One region of the Photorhabdus antumapuensis genome, then DNA from elsewhere that is predicted to be linked to it. Evidence: predicted binding sites of a transcription regulator. Region 1 holds the regulator's gene; each other region holds the start of a gene.
What was found. The regulator CRP, encoded in region 1, controls carbon source genes, mostly activating them, when cyclic AMP is high. The targets are predictions, from matches to a motif close to ATGTGANNNNNNTCACAT.

Region 2: KZ793_RS06390 (CidA/LrgA family protein) is a predicted target of CRP. The motif match lies at 2,200-2,217, and genes of this name have one in related genera.
Region 3: gntK (gluconokinase) is a predicted target of CRP. The motif match lies at 2,206-2,223, and genes of this name have one in related genera.

The regions. Positions count from the first base shown of each region.
Region 1 is NZ_JAHZMK010000023.1:30,782-35,078, reverse strand. It holds gene KZ793_RS09500 (aminodeoxychorismate synthase component II) at 1-233, shown strand, start outside; gene argD (bifunctional acetylornithine/succinyldiaminopimelate transaminase) at 356-1,567, shown strand; gene crp (cAMP-activated global transcriptional regulator CRP) at 1,617-2,249, opposite strand; gene KZ793_RS09485 (OsmC family protein) at 2,571-2,978, shown strand; gene KZ793_RS09480 (phosphoribulokinase) at 3,103-3,972, opposite strand; gene KZ793_RS09475 (YheU family protein) at 3,991-4,209, opposite strand; gene KZ793_RS09470 (hydrolase) at 4,206-4,297, opposite strand, start outside.
Region 2 is NZ_JAHZMK010000015.1:80,526-84,822, forward strand. It holds gene cdd (cytidine deaminase) at 1-880, opposite strand, end outside; gene KZ793_RS06385 (CidB/LrgB family autolysis modulator) at 1,022-1,717, opposite strand; gene KZ793_RS06390 (CidA/LrgA family protein) at 1,720-2,148, opposite strand; gene metG (methionine--tRNA ligase) at 2,281-4,297, opposite strand, start outside.
Region 3 is NZ_JAHZMK010000042.1:41,925-46,221, forward strand. It holds gene KZ793_RS16275 (GNAT family N-acetyltransferase) at 1-124, shown strand, start outside; gene gntU (gluconate transporter) at 214-1,551, opposite strand; gene gntK (gluconokinase) at 1,551-2,090, opposite strand; gene gntR (gluconate operon transcriptional repressor GntR) at 2,258-3,253, opposite strand.

The DNA of each region.
Region 1 (4,297 bases):
TCAAAGGGCTTAACCGGCCATTGACCGCGACTCGTTACCATTCATTGGTGATTGCCGCAGAGACGTTACCAGCCTCATTTGAAGTCACCGCATGGAGCCAGCATAATGGCAACGTCGATGAAATTATGGGCATTCGTCATCGCACTCTACCACTGGAAGGTGTGCAGTTCCATCCTGAAAGTATTCTCAGTGAGCAAGGTCACCAGTTACTAAGCAACTTTCTGAGATATTAACAGATACCGATAATTTCTTCATTTATCCATCTTTTTCATTTGCCCATCTTTGATTTTTTATGCATATTTGGTGATTATGTTTTCACTTCTGAATGGCGTGTATATAAAAAACGGGTGGGAAAATGAAGGAGCATACCGCAGTAGATAGAAATACATACGATCAAGTTATGTTGCCAATTTATTCACCAGCGCAGTTTATACCGGTGAGAGGGCAAGGTAGTCGTGTATGGGATCAGCATGGGAAAGAATATATTGATTTTGCGGGAGGGATTGCTGTTGTGGCTTTGGGTCATTGTCACCCCGCGTTGGTAGATGTTTTGAAGCAGCAAGGGGAGAAACTTTGGCATATCAGTAATATTTTCACCAATGAACCCGCTTTGATTCTGGCGCAGAAACTGATTGATGCGACTTTTGCTGAGCGGGTATTTTTTGCTAACTCAGGAGCGGAAGCGAATGAAGCAGCATTTAAACTAGCTCGCCACTATGCAATTACTCGTCACAGTCCTTATAAAACCAAAATTATCGCATTTCATCAGGGTTTTCATGGTCGAACCCTATTTACTGTCTCTGTGGGTGGTCAGCTAAAATATGCTGATGGTTTTGGGCCAAAACCTGCGGATATTATTCATGTACCTTTTAATGACTTAGATGCAGTGAAGGCCGTCATAGATGACCATACTTGTGCTGTTGTATTAGAACCGGTTCAGGGAGAAGGGGGAGTTATGCCGGCAGCACCGGCATTTATTCATGGGTTGCGTGAGCTTTGCGATAAGCATCAGGTGTTGTTGGTGTTTGATGAAGTGCAAAGTGGGATGGGACGTACTGGTAAGCTATTTTCTTATATGCATTATGACGTTACGCCGGACATTATTACCACGGCAAAAGCATTGGGAAATGGTTTCCCTATCAGCGCCATGTTGACGACAGAGAATATTGCTTCAGTGATGACGCCGGGAACTCATGGTACAACTTATGGCGGTAATCCATTGGCTTGTGCAGTTGCAAATGTTGCTTTTGATATTATTAATACACCAGCGGTTCTGGCGGGAGTTGAAAAACGCCATAATTTAATGGTGAATTTTCTGAATGATATCAATCAGAAATATTCGATATTTGGTGAAGTCCGAGGAAACGGTCTGCTGATTGGTGCGGAACTCAAAGCGCCATATCAGGGAAAAGCTAAAGATATTCTGCAACTGGCGGCTGAAAATGGCTTAATGTTGTTGAGTGCGGGTGGTGACGTATTGCGTTTCACGCCTTCGTTGATTATTAGTGAAGAAGAGATTGCTCAAGGAATGGAACGGTTGGAACTGGCAATTAACCAGTTGGTGTAATTAAGTATAAGAGAAATCAGCGCAATATAATGCGCTGATTAATCAGGAATTAACGGGTACCGTAAACAACAATTGTTTTGCCGTGTGCGGAGATCAAGTTTTGATCTTCTAGCATTTTCAGAATACGACCAACCGTTTCGCGGGAACAGCCAACAATCTGACCAATTTCCTGACGTGTGATTTTGATTTGCATCCCGTCAGGGTGGGTCATTGCATCTGGTTGTTTCGCCAGATTCAATAAAGTTTGGGCAATCCGGCCGGTAACATCCAGGAAAGCTAGATTACCGACTTTCTCAGAAGTTGTTTGCAAACGGTTTGCCATTTGGGCAGATAAACGCATCAAAATATCCGGGTTTACCTGAATCAGTTGACGGAATTTTTTATAGGAGATTTCAGCCACTTCACAGGCGCTTTTGGCCCGAACCCAGGCTGTACGCTCTTGCCCCTCTTCAAATAATCCAAGTTCACCAATGAAATCTCCCTGATTTAAATAGGAGAGGATCATCTCTTTGCCTTCTTCATCTTTAATCAAAACCGCAACAGAGCCTTTTACGATGTAGTAAAGCGTCTCTGCTTTTTCGCCTTGATGAATAAGCGTACTTTTAGATGGATATTTATGAATATGGCAGTGTGACAAAAACCATTCAAGAGTGGGGTCTGTTTGTGGCTTGCCGAGAACCATTCGCTTCATCCTCTGTTGTTATCGCTGCCTAAATAACACGAGAATCTAAAAGCTTCTCGTCAGGCTGGCTTATAAAGACACTAGCTTAACATATTAGTTTGTTGAAAAACCGACAGGTGAGGGTTTTATATAGGTTATCTGAAATTTGAACCTTAGGGTATTGATCTTAACCTATATATACCTGGCCCGCTTCTGTTTTTAACACAGGAAAAGGCTTCTGTCTTGTCTTGTGTTGTTTCAGCATAATAAACCGCTCATTAGATTGCCAGTTTAATACTGAAAGAGTAGGCTTGGATGCAAAGAGCGACTTAAGAGGTATTTATGCAAGCGCGGGTAAAATGGGTTGAAGGATTGTCTCTTTTGGGGGAGTCATCTTCCGGTCATCAGATCATGATGGATGGTAATGCCGGCGATAAGGCACCGAGCCCAATGGAAATGGTATTAATGGCAGCCGGTGGTTGCAGTACGATTGATGTAGTTTCTATTTTGCAGAAAGGCAGGTATGACATAAGAGATTGTGAAGTAAAGTTAACTTCCCGCCGTCGTGAAGAGACGCCACGCTTGTTTACTCATATTAATCTGCATTTTATTGTTACGGGTAAGGATTTAATAGATAAAGCGGTTGAACGTGCAGTCATGCTTTCCGCAGAAAAATATTGCTCTGTTGCGTTGATGTTGGGGAAATCAGTTGAAATTACCCACAGTTTTGAAGTTAAAGATATAGATTAAGATATTATTTCTTGATTAAAAAATAACATCAGGTAACTAATATTTCAGTTACCTGCTTTTTTAACTGAATAATATAAGATGCAAATTTAGCTACCAGATTTTCTAAATTTACCTCAGGCGCTGATTAACAAATCTTTTCCCCTTCCAGTAATCGCTGTACCAATGGCGTCATAATTAATTCCATTGCTAGTCCCATTTTTCCACCGGGGACCACGATGGTATTAATGCTTGAAACGAATGAGCCTTGTAACATTGCTAACAAGTATGGGAAATCAATTTGAGTCAGATCACGGAAGCGGATGACAATAAAACTTTCATCCAGTGATGGAATGGCTTTGGCTGAGAATGGATTGGATGTATCAACGGTAGGGACACGTTGGAAGTTGATATGTGTTCGCGAGAATTGTGGCGTAATGTAGTTAATATAATCATCCATAGAACGCACGACGGAATCCATCACAGCTTCCTGCGAGTGTCCTCGTTCTCCGGTATCGCGGACAAGTTTCTGTATCCATTCAAGGTTGACAATCGGCACGACTCCTACTAGCAGATCAACATGACTGGCAACATTATGTTGTGGTGTGACAACGCCACCGTGCAGACCTTCATAAAACAGCACATCGGTCTGCTTGGGTAAAGATTCCCACGGTGTAAATGTACCGGGGAGCTGGTTGTAAGGAACGGCATCGTCATAGGTATGAAGGTACTTCCGACGGCGGCCTTCACCGGTTTCACCATAATCAATCATGGTTTTTTCCAGCATGCCAAAATCATTGGCTTCTGGCCCAAAATAACTGATATGCCTTCCTTGCTCTTTGGCTTTACGGATTGCGGCATCCATTTCAGGGCGGGTGTAACGGTGGAAACTATCTCCTTCTATCTGCGCTGCACTGATGTTAAGTTGCTGGAAAATCTTACGGAAAGCTAAACTAGTGGTGGTTGTTCCGGCACCGCTGGAGCCGGTAATGGCAATAATCGGATGTTTGGCAGACATTCAGTAAACTCCATAATGTTAAGAATGGAACATTTTTTTTGGCACAATATTGATACTCTCATGCAGTTCAGACCACACCAGCATAACATCTCCCCGTTCCAATTGATGGCGTATGTCTGCGACTTTCTGCTCAAGCGATTTTTCATCTTCGCCATAGTCAGTGCCTTCCCGGAGGACAAAGCTCTCTATCAAATTTAGCAGAGTTTCTGGTTCCAGTTGTTGCCACGGAATAATCATTGTGGTTGCTCCAGATAAGATGACAGCCAATTTGGGATGCGTTGTTCCAGCCACATTTGTGGCTTCTTCAATGAACCACTGACAAAGC
Region 2 (4,297 bases), on a different contig from region 1:
AAGTGTAGTAATCAAATTTGCTGCAACCGAGCGCAGCAAGTATAGATTGAGTCGCACTCCGTTGTGATAAATCGCTGTGTTTTCCCTCAACCAACACCGCTCTTTCGATAGCCAGGCAATCACCACCAGAAATATTCATCAGAATCAGCGCTGCTTGTAATGGGGGTAAGCTTGGGTTAAATGCGGCATTTTCTGCATAACGTCCAGGATAAATTTTTCCATCTTTTCCCAGAAGTGCGGTACCACTGTAGGAATTACTGTATGGGGCATAGCTCTGGTTTGCTGCATCTAATGCTGTTAGTACTAATTTATCCGTGGTTTCTAGTTTATAACCATGATTGACCGGGTCCATCAACAAAGTTGTGATGCCCAGATCGTTTGGGCCAAAGGAATCCGGCAGATAATGATCTAATGTTGAAGGTGTCTGCTTTGGCAGATGAATCTCTAATTGTGTACCACTATTAAGTTCATTCATAAATTGACGGCAGTGGCCGCACGGAGAGTAATTCACAGTAACGGATGCCAGTTTCTTCTCGCCCAATAACCAAGCGTGAGTAATCGCACATTGTTCAGCATGAATCGTTTGCTGTAGTGGTACGCCAGCAAATTCCATATTAGCGCCAAAATAGAGGTTTCCGCTTTCACCACGGGCAATTGCACCAACATTAAAATGTGATATCGGTGTCAGAGAACATGCCGCTGCGAGTGGCAATAAGGCGATAGCCAAGGTGTCATCGTCAAAACCGCAGGCTTTCTTAATAGATTCAGCCTGATCAGCAGTGAGCATGGCAGGAAAGTCGTTGTTTCCTGCGTAAGGTAAAAGTGCATCCTGTAGTTTAGATGGCAGCTGTACCCATATAGGGTGAAAACGAGCTTGCATAGCGTGATCTCCGAATTAACTTAAGATCATTCTAAGTTGTCTGATGAGATTTGTAATGTGATAAATATCATATAGATGATGAGATTTATGTAATTTAAGTTGGTAATCGAGCGATTATTATCAAATTTCCTAACAGATAAACTAGCTAAATAGGTATAGCAGCACCGGGAATACAAACGGGGCGGTTAGTGAAGTAATGATACCGCAGGTCATCAATGCCAATGAGCTGTATGCGCCTTCAACAAAATTGACTTCTGCACAGCGGGCAGTACCTAAAGCATGTGATGCCGTTCCCATTGCCAAACCGCGGGATGCTTTGGTTTTTACCTGTAAGAAATCGAACAGATTATGACCAAATATTGCCCCAAGAATGCCAACAAAAATGACGCAAGCAGCACTGATTGCAGGAATACCGCCAATGGCATCTGCTACTGCCATTGCTATTGGTGTTGTGACGGATTTAGGCAGTATCGAAGCGGCCATTTCAGGCGTTGCGCCCATCCACAAAGCAATAGCCGTGCCTGTCACCATAGCGGCAATACTGCCGATAAAACAGATGCTAATAATGGATTTCCATTGGGCACGGATCTGGTGTAGCTGCTCATATAGAGGAAATGCCAGCGCAACTACGGCGGGTTGAAGTAGATCATTCAGAATTCGGCTGCCGGCAAAATAGTGCTCATAAGGCGTGTGGGTTATTAACAATATTGGAATAAGGACGGCAATAGAAACCAATAAGGGGTTCAGAATGGGAATTTTGCATCGTAGTGAAAGTTTTCTTGCGGTGTAAAATACAATCAATGTTAATGGTAATGACCACCAAATGTGACTTAACATTTTTATTTCTCTTGTTTCTGTTGTTCACTCTTAATTTCTGATGCGGAGCCCATAATCGGGCGTTCACGATGAACATAATGGGAACTGTGAGCAACGATAATCATAACAATTGCGGTACTGATCAGGCATGAAAAAACAATCGGAATTATCTGTTGGCTGAGTTGATCGTAATAATTCATCACGCCCACACCGATAGGCAGAAACAGCAAGGTCATATTTTTTAGTAACAGACTACAGCCCGGTTTTGCCCAATGAGCAGGAATGAGCTGGAAAGCTAATAAAACGAACAAGATCAACATGCCGATAATACTGCCGGGAATAATGATGGGTAATAGGGCAGAGATGGCATTACCTGCCAGCAAACACAAATAAATCAAAATAAATGCTCGCAGGTACTGCCAACCAATAATCAGTACTTCACGAAACGACATCACAAAATTCCTAATTCCGGTGAGGAATTCATCATACAATTAACCTTGGGAATGTGCCATAGATCACATTCAAAAAAAGCGGGGACCATTGCTGATCCCCGTGGGTAAAATATCAATGAAATAAATTGACTGTTATTTCACTTGCATACCGGGTTGGGCGCCACTGTCTGGGCTGAGTAAGAAGATATCTTTTCCACCAGGTCCGGCCGCCATAACCATACCTTCCGAAATACCAAAGCGCATTTTGCGTGGTGCCAGGTTGGCAACCATGATGGTTAAACGGCCTTCCAGCGCTTTTGGATCAGGATAACTGGAGCGGATACCAGAAAATACCTGGCGGGTTTCGCCACCAAGATCCAGCATCAGTTTCAGCAACTTATCTGAGCCTTCAACAAAATCAGCCTGTTTAATAAGGGCTACGCGCATATCAACTTTGGCAAAATCATCAAAGGTGATCGTGTCCTGAATTGGATCTTCTGCTAGTGGACCGCTGACTTTTTGTGGTGCGTTGATGCTCTCTTTAGATGCCGCAACCATAGCGTCCACTTTATCCATATCAATGCGATTGAACAGGGCCTTAAAGGCAGAAACTTGATGATCCAGCAGCGGTTGTTCAATACCATGCCAGGTGAGTTCGGTATTCAGGAAAGCTTCTGTACGTTCTGCCAGACTTGGCAAAACGGGTTTCAGGAAAGTCATCAAAACGCGGAACAGGTTGATGCCCATTGAACAGATGGCTTGAAGATCCGCATCACGGCCTTCTTCTTTTGCCACCACCCACGGCGCTTGTTCATCCACATAACGGTTTGCCAAATCAGCCAGTGCCATGATTTCACGGACTGCTTTACTGAATTCGCGGTTATTAAACTCTTCTTCAATCACCTTTGCCCCATCAATAAACTGTTGGTAAAGCGCCGGATCAGCCAGTTTATCCGCCAGCTTGCCGTTAAATCGTTTATTAATGAAGCCTGCATTACGGGAGGCCAGGTTAACAACTTTATTAACGATATCGCTGTTAACACGCTGAATAAAATCTTCCAGATTCAGATCGATATCATCAATGCGAGAAGAGAGTTTGGCTGCATAGTAATAACGCAGGCAGTCTGCATCCAGATGGTCCAAATAAGTGCTGGCTTTAATAAAAGTACCGCGGGATTTGGACATTTTCGCACCATTGACGGTGACATAGCCGTGAACAAACAGATTGGTTGGCTTACGGTAACCGCTGCCTTCCAGCATGGCAGGCCAGAACAGGCTGTGGAAATAAACAATGTCTTTACCGATAAAATGATAAAGATCAGCGGTGGAGTCTTTTGCCCAGAACTCATCAAAGCTCAGATTTCCACGTTTATCACATAGGTTTTGGAAAGAGCCCATATAGCCGATAGGGGCATCCAGCCAGACATAGAAATATTTGCCCGGCGCATCAGGAACTTCAAAGCCGAAATAGGGGGCATCACGGGTGATATCCCACTGTTGTAAACCGGATTCAAACCATTCCTGCATTTTGTTAGCAACTTGTTCCTGTAATGCACCGGAGCGGGTCCATGCTTGCAACATGTTACTGAATGCAGGCAGATCGAAGAAGAAGTGCTCTGTTTCACGCATTTCTGGCGTTGCACCGGAGACGGCAGAACGTGGGTTGGTCAGTTCAGTCGGACTGTAGGTTGAACCGCAAACTTCGCAGTTATCGCCATACTGATCTTCTGCCTTACATTTCGGGCAGCTACCTTTCACAAAGCGATCCGGCAGAAACATATTTTTCTCAGGATCATATAACTGAGAAATAGTACGATTCTTAATATGACCGCTTTTTTTCAGTTCGAGATAGATTTTAGTTGATAACGCTTTATTCTCTTCGCTATGCGTAGAGTGATAGTTATCATAGCTAACTGAAAAGCCAGTAAAATCCTGATGATGCTCTTGGTTCACCGTTGCGATCATCTCTTCAGGAGCAATACCCATTTGCTGAGCTTTCAGCATGATTGGTGTTCCATGAGCGTCATCGGCACAGATAAAGTGAACCTCTTTGCCGCGCATTCGTTGAAAACGGACCCAAATATCTGCTTGGATATGTTCCAGCATGTGACCAAGATGGATTGGACCGTTAGCATATGGCAACGCGCACGTCACCAATAATTTTTTTGCG
Region 3 (4,297 bases), on a different contig from region 1:
TCAAAATGCTTCAACGCTCTGTCAGCAGAATCAAAAAACGATGCGCTATTCTATTGGCAAACCTACTTTCGCCTATAAAGATCGCTGGTGCCACCGTCACCCGTTAGCAAGAACACTATTTTAATGTCACCAATATTTCCAGATAGTTAACTTATCTTGCCGCCTTCTAAGGAAGGCGGTATTAATCTAATACAATCTCTTAATTCATATGAATTACAACATGGCAAAGAAAACCATTCCAACAACGGCACCTGTTGTTCCAAGAATAGTTTCCATAATTGACCAAGTTCTCAGTGTCTGAAATTCTGTTGCACCAGTAAATTTACCAAATAACCAAAAGCCTGAGTCGTTAACATGGCTCAATACCAAAGAACCACCCGCAATACAAATTGAAAGAGCTGCAAGCTGGGCACCAGAATATCCCAGAAGATCAACAACTGGCAAAATCAGACCAACAGTTGTCAAACAAGCAACGGTTGCAGAACCTTGAATAACGCGTACTGTACCAGCAAGGATGAAACACGCTAATGCAATAGGCAGACCCGCCCCAATCAAAGCGTTTCCCAAAGCAGGGCCAACACCAGAATCCACTAATACTTGTTTGAATACACCACCGGCCCCGGTAACCAACAAAATAATTCCAGCAGGCTGAATAGCCGAAGAGCAGATATCCATCACTTTTTCTTTACTCATCCCACGACGAATTGCCAGACCATAAATAGCAACCAAACAAGCAACCAAAATCGCAGAAAATGGATGACCGATAAATTCAAGCCACTGATACAATTCAGAGCCTTGTTCAACAAAATTCTCACCGATAGCCTTTAATCCAACCAAAGCCAAAGGGAACAGGACCAGTGACAAACTCAAACCAAAAGATGGCATCTTACCTTGACCAAGGCTTGGCTCACTTATATCCACGGGCAAATCCAAAGTGACATACTTACTGATAAAACTACCGAAGATTGGACCCGCCAGTAACGTCCCAGGAATCGCGGCACTGATACCGATTAAGATCATCCAACCAAAGTCAGCATTCATCTGTGAAGCCAACAACATCGGTGCTGGACCAGGTAACAAAAACGCTGCGGCGGCTGCAACACCGGCAAACAGAGGAATAACCAGTTTCACTACATTACCGCCAGTACGACGCGCTACTGCAAACGCCACACCAATCAATAAAACAATCGCTACATCAAAGAACAACGGCAAAGCACAAACCAGACCAGCGATCCCTAATGAATAATGAGCATTCTTTTCACCAAAACTATTTAGTAACTTAACTGCAATCTGATCCAGTGCGCCTGTTTCATGCAGAACTTTACCAAACATAGCCCCCAGTGCGACAACAATAGCCAGAAAACCTAATGTTCCTCCCATTCCTTCTTGCATTGTTTCAGCAATTTTATCCAGTGGCATACCAGAAAAAACACCCGCTCCCATGGAAACCAGTATTAACGCAACAAAAGCGTGTATTCTGGCCTTCATTACCAGAAACAACAGTAAAAGAACAGAACCCACGGCTGTCAGCACTAAGGTTAAAGTACTCATTATTTTTCCCCTGAAATGACACTATTAATTATTCTTATCGAGTGATTTATCACTTCATCAAGAGATGATCTAATGTCAACCAGATAAACATCCTGTTCATCACTCCCCGGCTCTTCTAATGACTCAAACTGAGATACCAACATTTGAGGTTTAAAAAAATGATCTTTACGTGCCTTCAATCGACTTTCAATTAAATCAAAATCGCCTTTCATATAAAGAAATGACAGATTCTTATTATTATCACGCAGTATATCCCGGTAATGTTTTTTTAAAGCAGAACAAACAATCAGGGAAACCGGGTTTGTGCGTTGCATAGCAAAAATTGCATGATTCAGTGATTTCAACCAAGGTTCACGATCTTCATCATTCAGTGCGTATCCTTCAGCCATCTTATTAATGTTAGATCTTGGATGTAAAAAATCACCATCTAAAAAAGCAGAATCCAATTTATAGGCCACAGCACCGGCAACAGCAGATTTACCACTACCGGATACCCCCATAAGCACAAAAACATGATTCGAATGCTGGGTATCGCTCATATAAACTCCTTAGCGTAGATATTTTATCTACAAATGTTACCGGTAACTGTTATCGGTAACATTATCAGAAGTAGAGATGAAATTCGCAACAACACGGAATATTCAGGAAATATAAATGTGATATTTATCACAAATGAGTTCAAAAAAACGCAAATCCAGCAGATCGATTAGATACTCTCTCCCAGAGATAATTGAAAACCGATATCAATCATTTTTTGCGGTAGATATTCGCCCTTCAGCCGAGCCATTAATAATTCAGCAGCTCTCCGCCCCATTAAGTCACGAGACGTCAACACACTGGCAAGTTTTGGTGTCATCACCTGACCAACATCATGGCCATGAAAGCCGGCTATTGCAATATCATGTGGTACAGCTATCCCTTGACGTTGGCACTCGAAAATTGCTCCGATAGCGAGGTCATCGTTAGTGCAGAATAGACCATCAACATCAGGATATTTTGTTCTTGCTTCATTCAATAACTGCCCCCCTAATGTGTAAGAAGAGCTGTCTGGTGTCATTATCTTACCTGGCTTTAACCCCGCACTTTCCATTGCAGCTTCATAGCCCTCCAGGCGAATAATCGTCCTTTCATCTTGTCTCGCACCAAGATAAATCACCCGCTGGCAACCACGCTCAATCATTGCCATTGTCATTTGCCGAGCTGCTTCAAAGTTGTCAATACCGACTGCCGTATCAAAACAAGGAGAAACACAATCCATCAGTTCAACAACAGGGATACCAGCCGTTTCCAACATCTTCAAAGTTCGTGGAGTATGAGTACGTTCTGAAAGAATCAAACCATCAATATTATAGGAAAGTAAAGAAATCAAACGCTCTTCTTCCTTTTCTGAACGATAGCCATAGTGAGCCAACATAGTTTGATAACCATAACTATCCGTCACATATTCGATACCACGAATAACCTCCGCAAAAACCTGGTTAGTCAAAGAAGGCAATAAAATACCAATAGCATGACTAGTGGAATTAGAAAGAATATCCGGCACTTTATTTGGGATATAACCTAACTCATCTAAAGCATCCGCTATTTTCTTTCGCAATTGCTCAGAAACTTGATCAGGATTACGCAAGAAACGACTTACCGTCATTTTAGTTACACCAACACGATCAGCAACATCTTGTAAAATAGGACGTTTTTTCTTCATATTTCAATACAATATAGAATTAGTAAAATTTAGGATAATAAACGCAGTGTCATGACATATTTATACACTATAAGGATACATTTTTTTAAAATTTAGTCTGGCTGTGAAACTGTAATCCCAATTTATTTAGTGTATCGTAAAATCTTATCCTTTAGAGTGGAGATATAAGACATAGTTTTTTTGTAACTAGGAGGATTTCGCCGCTGATATATTACCGAATGATTTAGAGCAATGAGCCACCACAACCAGCAAGAACCACGCCATGACAATGAGTAAGAACTTGAAAATTGCCAAACCTATCAAAATCAGAAGCAGAGACATTAAGTCAGCTTAGGAGAAATGTCCAGACGAAATTAAGGTTTAATCATTCAACACTAGCTCAAAGTTGATATGGACTACATCGTTAGCTTAAGTACAAGTAGGCATACAATTTCTCGTTAACTTATACCAATTAAGAAAAAGCTGCGTTATAAGATGCTCAAAACCGATATCGAAAATAACCTGTTAGCCGACATGCCGATATCGCCTAACGGAACATAAAAAGATTTATCACTTCACCGGTTTACTCTGAAACTCTTCTCTTGACCAGATTTTGAAAATCAACTGTAAACGTTGAAAGGTTGAACTCAGCTACGGGGAAATAAAGCATAGGCAATTAAATCATGTATATACACTTATCATCAGGATGTTGAAGGCATTCATTAAAAGTTGGGTATTTTCATCCGGCGTTTTTCAAGGTAATACTCAAAAGTGACGAACGTGACAAACGAGCCTCATTTCCTACAATTTGGTTCGTCCAGCGATAATGTTTACAACACAAGCTCATAGTGTAAGCCCTAGTCTCATCAATGCACTACAGTTTATTTAAGCAGAGTTTTTACGATGCGTGGGACAAAACCCCAAAGAAGTTCCAACAATTACGGGAAGAAGAACAACTTATATCATCTAAGAAAAGTGGAAAGAAATTTGCCCAAAGCAAATTTTATACCGGGGGAAATGGGGGAAATAATATACCGCTAAACACAAAACTGCCCACGACGTTCA